One region of the Pantoea folii genome, then DNA from elsewhere that is predicted to be linked to it. Evidence: riboswitches for the same ligand, from Rfam matches in the RefSeq annotation. Region 1 holds a riboswitch; each other region holds the start of a gene.

What was found. Region 1 has a riboswitch for thiamine pyrophosphate ahead of thiB (thiamine ABC transporter substrate binding subunit). Riboswitches for the same ligand answer to the same signal wherever they lie in the genome.
Region 2: another riboswitch for thiamine pyrophosphate. It lies ahead of thiC (phosphomethylpyrimidine synthase ThiC); the one in region 1 lies ahead of thiB (thiamine ABC transporter substrate binding subunit).
Region 3: another riboswitch for thiamine pyrophosphate. It lies ahead of thiM (hydroxyethylthiazole kinase); the one in region 1 lies ahead of thiB (thiamine ABC transporter substrate binding subunit).

Annotation. Positions count from the first base shown of each region.
Region 1 is NZ_JBWXON010000009.1:49,128-53,397, forward strand. It holds gene thiP (thiamine/thiamine pyrophosphate ABC transporter permease ThiP) at 1-1,161, opposite strand, end outside; gene thiB (thiamine ABC transporter substrate binding subunit) at 1,161-2,147, opposite strand; TPP riboswitch at 2,195-2,289, opposite strand; gene sgrR (HTH-type transcriptional regulator SgrR) at 2,325-3,986, opposite strand; gene AC1MDE_RS12205 (MFS transporter) at 4,240-4,270, shown strand, end outside.
Region 2 is NZ_JBWXON010000032.1:7,608-11,877, forward strand. It holds gene nudC (NAD(+) diphosphatase) at 1-195, opposite strand, end outside; gene AC1MDE_RS25115 (Rsd/AlgQ family anti-sigma factor) at 284-790, shown strand; TPP riboswitch at 1,047-1,147, shown strand; gene thiC (phosphomethylpyrimidine synthase ThiC) at 1,238-3,163, shown strand; gene thiE (thiamine phosphate synthase) at 3,160-3,807, shown strand; gene AC1MDE_RS25130 (aminotransferase-like domain-containing protein) at 3,964-4,270, opposite strand, start outside.
Region 3 is NZ_JBWXON010000021.1:7,746-12,015, reverse strand. It holds gene ahpF (alkyl hydroperoxide reductase subunit F) at 1-1,185, shown strand, start outside; TPP riboswitch at 1,780-1,875, shown strand; gene thiM (hydroxyethylthiazole kinase) at 1,909-2,694, shown strand; gene thiD (bifunctional hydroxymethylpyrimidine kinase/phosphomethylpyrimidine kinase) at 2,691-3,491, shown strand; gene fbaB (class I fructose-bisphosphate aldolase) at 3,699-4,270, shown strand, end outside.

The sequences.
Region 1 (4,270 bases):
GTTGAACAGCAGGAAAAAGCCGCTGGCCAGCACGATGCCGGGCATCGCCAGGATCAGCATACCGCTTAGCTCCATTGCCTGTGCCGCAACTTTGCGCTGACGCTGACGCAGCTCGCGACTGCTCCATAGCAACATGATGGTCAGCACCACGCACAGCAATCCGGCGCCGATGGCGATGCGCAGTGAGGTGAAGGTCGCTTGCCATAACGCGGGCTGTTGCAGGGCACCTGCAACACCACCGCGCAAGCCATCAACGATCACCGCAGCGAGCGGCGGCAGCAACAGCAGTAGCGCACAGACAATCAGTAGCGTGTCGCCGATCCGGGCATGCCAGCAATCCTGCGGGTCACGCCAGCCACGAATATTTTGGCTGCCGGTAGGGATGGCTTTACTGAAACGTTGGCTGAGCAGCACCAGCAGCAAACAGCATCCGAGTTGTAACAGTGCCAGTAGCGCCGCACGACTGGGATCGTAATCAAAACTCAGCGCCTGATAAATCGCTAGCTCTAACGTGGTGGCGCGCGGTCCACCGCCCAATGCCAGTACCGTGGCAAAGCTGGCGAAGCACAGCATAAAAATTAGGGCTGCGGTGGGCAGGATCTGACGTCGCAACCATGGCCACTCGACCAAACGAAACAGATTCCAGCCGCGCAGGCCAAGCTGGGCGGCTAACTGGCGCTGCTCGCCAGGAATGCTTTCCAATGCCTGCAACAGCATGCGGGTGGCAAGCGGCAGATTGAAGAACACATGTGCCAGTAAAATGCCCTGCAAGCCATAGGGCGAGAAGGTGTAATCAATGCCAGGCAGGCTGCAGAGGTGCGCCAGCCAGCCGCTGCGACCGTAAACACTGAGCAAACCAAATACGGCCACTAAAACCGGCAATACCAGCGTCATGGCACACAGGCGCAGCAGCAGATTACGTCCCGGAAAGCGGCGACGATACAACGCGCGTGCCAGCAGAATCGACGGCAGCACCGAGAGCAGGGCAGATAAAAGCGCCTGCTCAAACGAGAAGGCCAGGACGTGGTGCAGATAACTGTCTGACAGCAGAGCGCGCCAGTCAGTGACCGGCGCCGCCATCACTAAGGCGCCAAACGCCAGCAGTGCCACTGCGCACAATAGCAGCGCAACGGCACTTCCAGGAATTAACCAGGCTGGCATTAACGGCTAACGGCTTGTTGCCAGGTGCGAATCCAGTCCGCGCGATGATCGGCCACTTCGGCTGAGCTGTATTGCAGCGCATTCGCCGGCACGGTCAGTGACTGATAACCGGTAGGCAGATCGCTTTTGATCACCGGATACATCCAGTTGCCAGTCGGAATGGTCTGCTGGAAAGCTGGCGACACCATAAATTGCATAAACTGCTGCGCCAGTTTGGGCTGTTTGCTGCTAGCGAGCTGTGCAGCGACTTCCACTTGCAGATAATGGCCTTCGCTAAACGGCGCAGCGGCGTAGTTATCTTTCTTCTCTTCGATGATGTGATATGCCGGAGAGGTGGTGTAACTCAGCACCAGATCGCCTTCGCCTTTCAGGAACAGGCCATAGGCTTCGCTCCAGCCCTTAGTGACGGTGACCGTTTTCTGTGCCAGCTTCTGCCAGGCGTCAGGTGCTTTATCGCCATACACTTTTTGCATCCACAGCAGCAGGCCTAATCCCGGTGTGCTGGTGCGTGGATCTTCATAGATCACACGCCACTTTTCCGGGCTTTCAACCAGTTCTTTCAGGCTTTTCGGTGGGTTCTTCAGCTTGTTTTTATCGTAGACGAAGGCGAAGTAGCCGTAATCGAACGGAACGAAGGTGTCGTTATGCCAGCTATCAGGCAGTTGCAATTTACTGGTGTCGACGGTGCTTTTTGCGAACAGGCCGGTTTTTTCGGCGGCTTGCACGAGGTTGTTATCGAGGCCCAGCACCACATCGGCTTTGCTGTTTTTGCCTTCCATCCGCACGCGGTTGAGCAGCGACACGCCATCTTCCAGCGCCACATAGTTCAGTTCGCAGCCGCACTCGGCTTCAAAGGCTTTTTTAACGGCAGGGCCGGGGCCCCAATCTGCAGAGAACGAGTCGTAGGTGTAAACGGTAAGAACAGGCTTGGCAGCCAACGCCGGGGCAGAGATCAACAGCAACACGGGCAAGACTTTGTTTAACACTTTGCGCTCCTTGAGGAGAAGATAAAGTTGAGTCGCAAAGGATCTGAGTTATCGCTCATCTCAAATCCCTACGCCGGTATGAGCCGGATCAGGTTCGACGGGTTTCTCTCAGCCCAATACCAGGGCACCCCGTTGAGAACGGCTTATTTTAGACACTTCTGTGACAGCGCGAAAGTGTCACAGCTCCGGTGGTGCAAACCAGGCCGATTTAAAGTCAAACCAGCCGAGCGTGTTGAGCCGCACACCGCGCATACTGCGCTGGCCTTCCAGCAGTAACCAGTGATGGAAGAGCGGATGAACAAAGTCGCTGTTCACCAACTGTTTGCTCCACTCGGCCAGAGGCAAGGCTTTCTGTCGCCACTGTTGTGCATCTGCGTGCCAGTCAATCGGAACGCAGTGATGCATGAGCGGCAATTCGTAGAGCTGCGCAAACAGTGCGTAGTCGAGCGGCAGAGTGAAGTTGACGCTGCCGAGCCAGATGTCACTCTCTCCTTCACCTTCGAACCACTCTTCGTAGCTCAGCTCGCGCGTGATCAGCTCAACGCCCTGTTCAGCCAGCAGCGGGCGCAGGGCGTTAGCAATGCCTTCATGCTCGACATGATGGCTGTACCAGCTGATGGTCAGTTGCGTGAGTCCATCGGGCTTTTCGGCTGGGGTGAGATCGCGGCGATGATGCCAGCGCGGTAAGAAACCGTATGCAGGGAACCAGTAGCGCTGATAGCCCACACCCGCATGGTTGAGCAGGGCAATCGGGTTAAGCAGATAGCTCACCCAGCGTCGAAAATGGGCATCCTTACCACGCTCTGAGCGCTGGTCGAACAGCAGGAAATAGCAGCCTTCTTCCAGACGGCTCTCTTCGGATTTCTCATCGGCGGTTTCCCCCTGCAGCTTCACGCCGGCATACACCAGCTCGTCGCTGATTTCCGGCAGCACCCAAATCGACACGTCATCAATCAGAGCGCGATAGCCAAAATAGTCATCAAAGGCGGCGATTTTCAGCTGCGTCTGCTGGTTGCGTACCACGCTGTACGGACCAGTGCCGATGGGTTGACGGGCGAAATGGCGCAACGTCGGCCATTCGCGCGGCAGGATCATCGCGCTGACGCTGGCCAATAGCCACGGCAGCCAGCTATCGGGCTGTGACAGATGAATATCCAGCGTCCAGGGCGCGGGAGAGTGCAGTTTGTCGATATGCGAGAACAGCGGCTGACTGCGTACACGTTCCAGTGAAGCGATGATGTCTTCCATCTCCAGTTCGCGGCCGTGGTGGAAGCGAATCGCGGGTCGTAAAAAGAAACGCCAATGGAGTGGGGAGGTTTGTTGCCAGTGATGGGCGATATCCGCTTCGATTTCCCCCTTTTCCTCATTTATTCGCGTCAGGCCGTTAAAGATTTGTCGCGCCAGATGGGTTTCCGAACGACGCAGCGGCGAGCCCGGCAGCAGATTGGGCAGCGGACGGTAATAGAGCACGCGCAGGATGTGCTTGCCCTGGCGGAAACTGCGCCCGAGATGCGCCGCAATCATCTGCCGCACCTGATTCTTATCGCCCACCAGTTGCACCAACTGTTCAATGCGATCCTGCTCCAGTAGATCCTCGGCGCGCTGCTGCTGCAGTGCTAAGCCGGTGTAATTGAAGCTCAGGGTCGAACGCTTACCGCGCCCGGCTTCTGCCTGCCAAATCAGCCAGCCCGCATCCTGCATGGCATTCAGCAGGTTACGCATGTGGCGGCGCGAGCAGTGCAGTCGTTCAGCCAGATCGCTTAAGGTGGTTTCCTGATCCAGCCCCTGGCAGCTTTGCCACAGACGGATGAACTGCTGTTGCAGTCGCGCAGAGGACATAAAAGGGGAACTCCTTCTCAGAATCGCTCAGTTTTTCCTGCCCCATATTAGAGGCATACTGCCAGGCAATGGAAGAGCGGGAGGCATTCAGCAATGAATGGCGCTCTGCCAGCGGTTCCGCCGACGTGGAGCCTTTTCTGAGTAGGGTGCATTTCACCGCCAGCAGCGTTTTCTCTGCTGGCTTTTTTCGTTTTGCTGTGAAATCTTCTACCCTCTTTGTCTTAGCCTCATTTCTCCGCAAAGGGATTTCTGCATGAAATCGCTGTTAACGCGCCAGCGTCGTA
Region 2 (4,270 bases), on a different contig from region 1:
CATATTGTCAGGTCGTGATTCACGTATCAGCCAGACATTCTCCGCCTGCCATTCGCCAATCAAAATCGCGGTTTTTCCAGTCAGGCCAAAATCGCCGGATAAGCCATGCGGCAGTTCACCTTGCGGTAACCAAAGTTTTTGTTCATGGCTGACAATCCACCAGCCAGCGTCTACGCTTGAGATCTCACGTTGCATCTTATTCGTTGTCCTTAGCGTCAAATGGCACGCTGAAATCCTGATGTTAAGTGTGGAATGGATAACTATAACTCACCCGGAGCCCCATATGCTTACCCAGTTAGATGACCTGGCCAGGCGTGTAAGTGGCGGTAATGAACTTGTTGATGCGTGGCTGCGCGCGCGCCGACAGTTGCTTGTCAGCTATTACGCATTAATTGGCATCAAGCCAAACAAAGAGGCGCTCAGTGCCCTGGATGAACAGGCGCTGGATGCGTTTTGTCACGGCCTGGTAGATTACCTCTCAACCGGTCATTTCAGTATTTATGAACGCATTATCAGTGAGATGGAAGGCGATAGCCCACTCATTGCGGCAGCCCAACTCTATCCCGCTCTGGAAGCGAATACCGATCGCATGATGCAACTGTATGACAGCCATCTGCAGCAGGCCATCAACGACGATAACTGCGTAGAATTCCAGAAGGCGTTATCCGAAGTGGGTGAAGTGCTGGAGTCACGCTTCACGCTGGAAGATAAGCTGGTGCAACTCGCCTGGGATAACCAGCTGGCGCGCCCACCGGTCGCCAATGAAAGCAGCATGGCTCGCCCCGCTTAACTTCGGCCCCATGTAAAAAACTTGTTATTCCGAAAAAGCCCTCTTATGCTGAATGGGCTTTTTTATTGAGGCCTATTCACGTTTTTATGCGTCTCTTTAAAGCAATCTAGAGTCAAATTTTGCGATATAAGCGTAGCGTGCGCAGCCAGTTCACGCTCGGACAGCGCGCAGTGGCCGGAGCGTACACGTAGTACGTGACGGACACGAGCACTGCCCAAACGTGAAATGGCAAGCAAAGTAGCTTATATCGTAAAATTCAACCTTGTCGGAGTGCCCTAAGGGGCTGAGACCGTTTATTCGGGATCCGCGGAACCTGATCAGGTTAGTACCTGCGAAGGGAACAAGAGTAGACATTCACAGAGCGATGCGTGTTGGCGCCCGGCATCGTCCCTGTTACTCCTTCCGAACTCTGGACAAGCAACTTCCCCTTAATTCAGGAAATTTGCTATGTCTGTTGCTAAAACTTCTCGTCGTGAACAACGTGCACAAGCGCAGGAATTTATCGATTCGCTGCAAGGCACCGCTTTCCCCAATTCAAAACGTATCTGGATTACCGGCAGCCGAGCGGATATCCGTGTGCCGATGCGCGAAATCCAGCTTAGCCCTACACACATCGGTGGCACAAAAGAGAATCCACAGTATGAGCACAACGAACCAGTGCCGGTATATGACACGGCAGGTGCTTATGGCGACCCCGCGGCCACCATTGATGTGCATCGGGGATTAGACCGATTGCGTGAAAACTGGATCGCTGAACGCGATGACAGCGAAGCGATCCACCAGTTGAGTTCGCAATACACTCAGCAACGCTTAGCCGATGAAGGGCTGGATCACCTGCGCTTCGAGCAGTTACCGCAGCCGCGTCGTGCCAAAGCTGGCCGCTGCGTCACACAGCTGCATTACGCACGTCAGGGCATGATTACACCCGAGATGGAATTTATTGCGGTGCGAGAAAACATGGGCCGCGAACGTATTCGTGGTGAAGTGCTACTGCAACAGCACCCGGGCCACAGTTTTGGTGCCAATCTGCCGGAAAACATCACCGCCGAATTTGTGCGCCAGGAAGTTGCCAGCGGCCGCGCTATCATACCCTCCAATATTAATCACCCCGAATCCGAGCCGATGATCATTGGCCGTAACTTTCTGGTGAAGGTGAACGCCAATATAGGCAACTCAGCGGTGAGCTCATCGATCGAAGAGGAAGTGGAGAAACTGGTGTGGTCAACACGCTGGGGGGCGGATACCGTGATGGACCTCTCCACAGGCCGCTATATCCATGAAACGCGCGAGTGGATTTTGCGAAACAGCCCGGTGCCGATTGGTACTGTGCCCATTTATCAGTCACTGGAGAAAGTGAATGGCGTGGCGGAAGACCTTAACTGGGAGATTTTCCGCGATACCCTGCTCGAGCAAGCAGAACAGGGGGTGGATTACTTCACTATTCACGCTGGTGTGCTGCTGCGCTATGTGCCGATGACGGCTAATCGTCTGACCGGTATTGTCTCGCGTGGTGGTTCGATCATGGCGAAATGGTGCCTGTCACATCATCAAGAGAGTTTCCTCTATCTGCATTTCCGCGAGATCTGTGAAATCTGCGCCGCCTATGATGTCGCGCTCTCACTCGGTGATGGCCTGCGTCCGGGATCGATTCAGGACGCCAACGATGAAGCCCAGTTTGCCGAGTTGCATACCTTAGGTGAGTTGACCAAGATCGCCTGGGAATACGATGTGCAGGTAATGATTGAAGGTCCAGGCCATGTGCCAATGCAGATGATCCGCCGCAACATGACCGAACAGTTAGAGCACTGTCACGAAGCGCCGTTTTACACGCTTGGCCCACTGACCACCGATATCGCCCCCGGGTACGATCATTTTACCTCCGGCATTGGTGCCGCGATGATTGGTTGGTTTGGCTGCGCCATGCTGTGCTACGTCACACCGAAAGAGCACCTCGGTTTGCCGAATAAAGAAGATGTTAAGCAGGGGCTGATTACCTACAAGATCGCCGCGCATGCAGCCGATCTGGCTAAGGGCCATCCCGGCGCTCAGATCCGTGATAACGCCATGTCGAAAGCACGCTTTGAATTCCGTTGGGAGGATCAGTTCAATCTGGCGCTCGATCCGCATACGGCACGCGCTTATCACGATGAGACATTGCCGCAGGAATCGGGCAAAGTGGCTCACTTCTGCTCAATGTGCGGTCCAAAATTCTGTTCGATGAAAATTACCCAGGAAGTGCGCGAATATGCTGCTCGCCAGCAGGCAGAAGCCCAGCCCATTGAAATTGGCATGGCGCAGATGTCGGATGCCTTCCGCAGCCGTGGTGGCGAGCTTTATCACGCCGCCGATGCCCTTAAAGAGGAAAAAGTATGACCGATGCCTTTCCAGCCACGGCCCCGAAACTGGGGCTGTACCCTGTTGTTGATAGCGTAGAGTGGATTGCACGCTTACTGGAGGCTGGCGTTCGCACCATCCAGTTGCGCATCAAAGATTGCCAGGATCATGAAGTAGAAGACGCAGTGCGCGAGGCAATTGCGCTGGGCAAGCAGTATCGTGCACGCCTGTTTATCAACGATTACTGGCGATTAGCGATTAAATATAACGCCTATGGCGTGCATCTTGGTCAGGAAGATTTGGACGTGGCTAATCTGGACGCTATCCGCCAGGCAGGTTTGCGTCTTGGGTTATCGACTCATGATGATGCCGAGTTGGACCGCGCGCTGGCGCTGCGTCCTTCCTACATTGCACTGGGACACATTTACCCTACGCAAACCAAAGATATGCCTTCCGAACCACAGGGTGTTATAGAACTGAAACGCCACATGGCACGGTTGCAGGATATACCGACTGTGGCGATTGGCGGTATATCCCTTGCGCGCGTACCTGAAGTTTTGGCCACTGGCGTTGGAAGCGTTGCCGTGGTGAGCGCCATTACTCAGGCGGGAGACTGGCGTCAGGCGACACAGGAGCTGCTGGCACTGGTTGAAGCTGGAACCCAGCCTGCAGAAGCGCTGTAACGTCATGCAAACTTGGTGGATTGGCTGGAAGCTCACGCGCAGCCGGCTTTTTGCGGGCTGGCGTGAATTTCCGTTCAGGATAAAGTGTGCCTGCCCGCTGTCGCTGGCAGTGGGCCAGGGCTGGTCTACCTCTCTCTCCAGCCCTGCCTTTCTACTCTAATCAGTCAGGGAAGGAGCCTGTTCCGTTTCGATATGACAGGCGTGCATGGCCTGCTCCACCGCAGCGCCAAGCTGGGCGATGGCCTGTTCAGTTTGCTCATTGATGGGCAAACCATAATTGAGGCGCAAGCAGTTGCGATATTTTCCCGAGGCAGAAAACAGTGATCCGACAGCGACCTGAATGTTCAACGTGCGCAATTCGCCGTTTAGCCGAACCGCATCAAACGCTTCAGGTAATTCAATCCACATCAGGAAGCTGCCCTGCGGACGCGAGACACAGATTCCGCACGGGAAATAGTGGCGT
Region 3 (4,270 bases), on a different contig from region 1:
TGCCACAACTGTCCTGACGTGGTACAGGCGCTGAACCTGATGGCAGTGCTGAACCCACGCATCAGCCACACCGCCATTGACGGTGGCATGTTCCAGAACGAAATCGCCGAACGTAACGTGATGGGCGTTCCAGCGGTATTTCTGAACGGCAAAGAGTTCGGTCAGGGCCGTCTGAGCCTGGCAGAAATCGTTGGCAAAGTGGACACCAACGCTGAGAAACGTGCAGCAGAAGAGCTGAACAAGCGTGACGCCTATGAAGTGCTGATCGTCGGCAGCGGCCCAGCGGGCGCAGCGGCAGCGATTTACTCCGCACGTAAAGGTATCCGCACTGGCCTGATGGGCGAGCGTTTTGGTGGCCAGGTGCTAGACACCGTGGACATCGAAAACTACATCTCCGTACAGAAAACCGAAGGCGCGAAGTTGGCCGGTTCACTGCGTGCCCACGTCGATGATTACGATGTTGACGTCATCGACACCCAGAGCGCCATTAAGCTGATTCCTGCGGCGAAAGAGGGCGGTCTGCACGCGATTGAAACCGCGTCTGGCGCAGTCCTGAAATCACGCAGCATCATCATTGCCACCGGCGCACGCTGGCGCAACATGGGCGTGCCGGGTGAAGAGCAGTATCGCACCAAAGGCGTGACTTACTGCCCACACTGCGATGGCCCGCTGTTCAAAGGCAAGCGCACGGCGGTGATCGGCGGCGGTAACTCCGGCGTTGAAGCGGCTATCGACCTCGCAGGTCTGGTTGAGCACGTGACGCTGCTGGAATTCGCCAGCGAAATGCGCGCCGACAAAGTGCTGCAGGACAAACTGCGCAGCCTGAAAAACGTCGATGTGATTCTGAATGCGCAGACCACCGAAGTGAAAGGCGACGGCAGCAAAGTGACCGGGTTGAGCTACATCGACCGTAACAACCAGACCAGCCACGAGATCGCGCTGAGCGGCATCTTCGTGCAGATTGGTCTGTTGCCGAACACCACCTTCCTGGAAGGCGCGGTAGAACGTAATAAGATGGGCGAGATCATCATCGACGCCAAATGCGAAACCAGCCTGAAAGGCGTGTTCGCAGCGGGTGACTGCACCACGGTGCCGTACAAGCAGATCATCATCGCCAGCGGTGAAGGCGCGAAAGCCTCACTCAGCGCGTTCGATTACCTGATCCGCACCCAACCGGCTGAATAAGTTTTATTGCGATAGCCACGCAGCCGCCCCGTAACGGATGTTACGGGGCTTTTTTTTGCCTGTTTTTCATCCCAACCAACGGCGTGCTTCCGCATCGCTCACGTCGCGGTAATAAACTTTATGCAAACGTTCGCCGCAACTTTTACATCGAGCTTCAACATGGGTGGAAAAATAGTGGCGACCGGAAGGGCAAATAGCCCCTTTGCGCGAAATTCGAATGTCGTGCCATTTATGGGCGTGCGGAATAAAGCTGAATAATTTTGAGATCATTATCGATTCCGGAATTGGATAGGCAGTGACTCTCTTCAAGTCCGGAGGGGGATTAGGCCTTGCTACGCCTGGCAGGGCGTTGATGTGCATCAATGAATACGAAGGCGCGTGTTGATTAGTCGATTTTTCAGTGATTAGAATAAATCTGGAAAATTCAGAAGAGAGTTAATTAATGATGATAATTGATCGAAACGGCTCTTTTTAATATTTAGCCTGTCGAATTATTTTAACTATTTTGATTTAGTGCCGTTTTCAGCATCCTTCAAACGACCACGATTTACAATCCTTCACGCTCGCCTTATCCTGTATGCGGCATGTTCACCATGCCATGACTCGGGGTGCCCCTGTTAAACAGGGCTGAGATACACCCGCTGACCTGATCTGGATAATGCCAGCGTAGGGAAGTCAGATGCCTGACCGCATTCGCCTTCTTGATCGCCGGTTGGGAGTTTTATGACACAGCCTGACCTTCTTACCCCCGCGCAATTCGCGCAATCTCTGCAGCTGCTGCGTCAGCAGGCACCGCTGGTGCACTGCATGACCAATGACGTGGTGCAAACCTTTACCGCCAATGTGCTGCTGGCTTTGCAAGCCTCTCCCGCGATGGTGATCGATGCCGAGGAAGCCGCGCAGTTCGTGAGTTTTGCCGATGCGCTGCTGATCAACGTCGGCACCTTAACCCGCGACCGTCGCGATGCGATGCTGGCAGCGGTACAGTCCGCTTCTAAAGTCGGTACGCCCTGGACGCTCGATCCGGTCGCGGTTGGCGCACTCTCATTCCGTACCGAATTCTGCCAGCAGTTGCTGAGCCTGCATCCCGCCGCGATTCGTGGCAACGCCTCGGAAATCCTCGCGCTGGCTAACCAGGCTGCGGGCGGACGCGGCGTGGACAGCGTGCATCAGGCCGATGCCGCACTCAGCGGGGCGCAACAGTTGGCACAGGATTACCACACGCTGGTGGCGGTCACCGGCGAAGTCGACTACGTCACTGATGGCAAACGCACACTGGCTATTCCAGGCGGGAGCCCGCTGATGACGCGCGTGGTCGGCACCGGCTGCGCGCTTTCCGCCGTGGTCGCGGCCTTCAGCAGCTTACCAGGCGACCGCTTGCAGCATGTGGCGGCGGCATGTCGCGTGATGTCGCTGGCAGGCGAGCAGGCGGCGCGTGCTGTTCAGGGGCCAGGCAGCTTTGTCGCGGCTTTCCTCGATAACCTCTGGACGCTGGAGGTTGCCATATGAAACGCATCAACGCGTTGACCATTGCAGGCACTGACCCGAGCGGCGGCGCGGGCATTCAGGCCGATCTCAAAGCCTTCTCCGCGCTGGGTGCGTATGGCACCAGTGTGATTACCGCGCTGGTGGCGCAGAACACCTGCGGCGTACAGTCGGTGTATCGCATTGAACCCGAATTCGTTGGGGCGCAATTGGATTCGGTGCTGGATGATGTGCGTATCGATGCCGCCAAAATCGGCATGCTGTCGGAAACAGCGATTGTCGAAGTGGTGGCCGAGCGGCTGAAACGCGCCAGACTGCCGTTTGTGGTGCTGGATACGGTGATGATTGCCAAGAGTGGCGATCCGCTGCTGTCGCCGGATGCGGTCGCCAGCGTGCGTGAACTGCTGCTGCCGCAGGTGTCGTTGATCACCCCCAATTTGCCGGAAGCGGCTGCGCTACTGGGCCGTGATATGGCGCAGGATGAGAAAACCATGCTGATGCAGGGCGATGCGCTGCTGGATCTCGGTTGTGAAGCGGTATTGATGAAAGGCGGACATCTCAGTGATGCCGAAAGCCCGGATTGGCTAATCACCCGCGCGGGCCGTCAGCGCTTTACCGCACCACGCGTCAATACGCGCCATACCCACGGCACCGGTTGTTCGCTGTCAGCGGCTTTAGCGGCACTGCGTCCACGCCACGATAACTGGGCGGATACAGTCACCGAAGCCAAAGCCTGGCTGCAGCAGGCCTTGCAGCACGCGGACTCGCTGGAAGTCGGCAAGGGCATTGGTCCGGTGCACCATTTCCATCAGTGGTGGTAGGGCAGCAGAACGGCGATTAAGGCGTGCCTCTGTGTTGCAGGATTCAACCTGAAGGCTGCCCATCGCAAGGTGGCAGAATTTTTTTACTGCGTATCCGTCTGAAAAATGGAGTCAGCAATTTGCCAGCCTGGCGCTTTTCGGTCCAGGCTGTTGGGGGCGAATCGGCCATTGCCGGTTCCATTCCAGCCATTTATTTCAGGAGCCAACATGACGGACATCGTACAGTTATTGGGCAAAGAAGCGGATTCACTTCTTCAACATCGCTGCATGACCATTCCAGCGGACAGCCTTTATTTACCGGGCGCGGATTTCGTTGATCGTGTGATGATCGACAACAATCGTTCTCCTGCCGTATTACGCAACATGCAAACCCTGTATAACACTGGTCGCCTGGCGGGCACCGGCTATCTGTCGATTCTGCCGGTCGATCAGGGCGTTGAGCACTCAGCGGGTGCCTCTTTTGCCGCCAACCCGGCTTACTTCGATCCGAAAAACATTGTTGAGCTGGCGATTGAAGCTGGCTGTAACTGTGTCGCCTCTACCTATGGTGTGCTGGCCTCGGTATCACGCCGCTATGCACACCGCATTCCGTTTATGGTGAAACTGAACCACAACGAAACCCTGAGCTATCCCACCCAGTACGATCAAACGCTGTATGCCAGCGTCGAGCAGGCATTCAACCTGGGGGCGATTGCGGTGGGCGCGACCATCTATTTTGGTTCTGAGCAGTCACGCCGCCAGATTGAAGAGATCTCAGCTGCCTTTGAGCGTGCGCATGA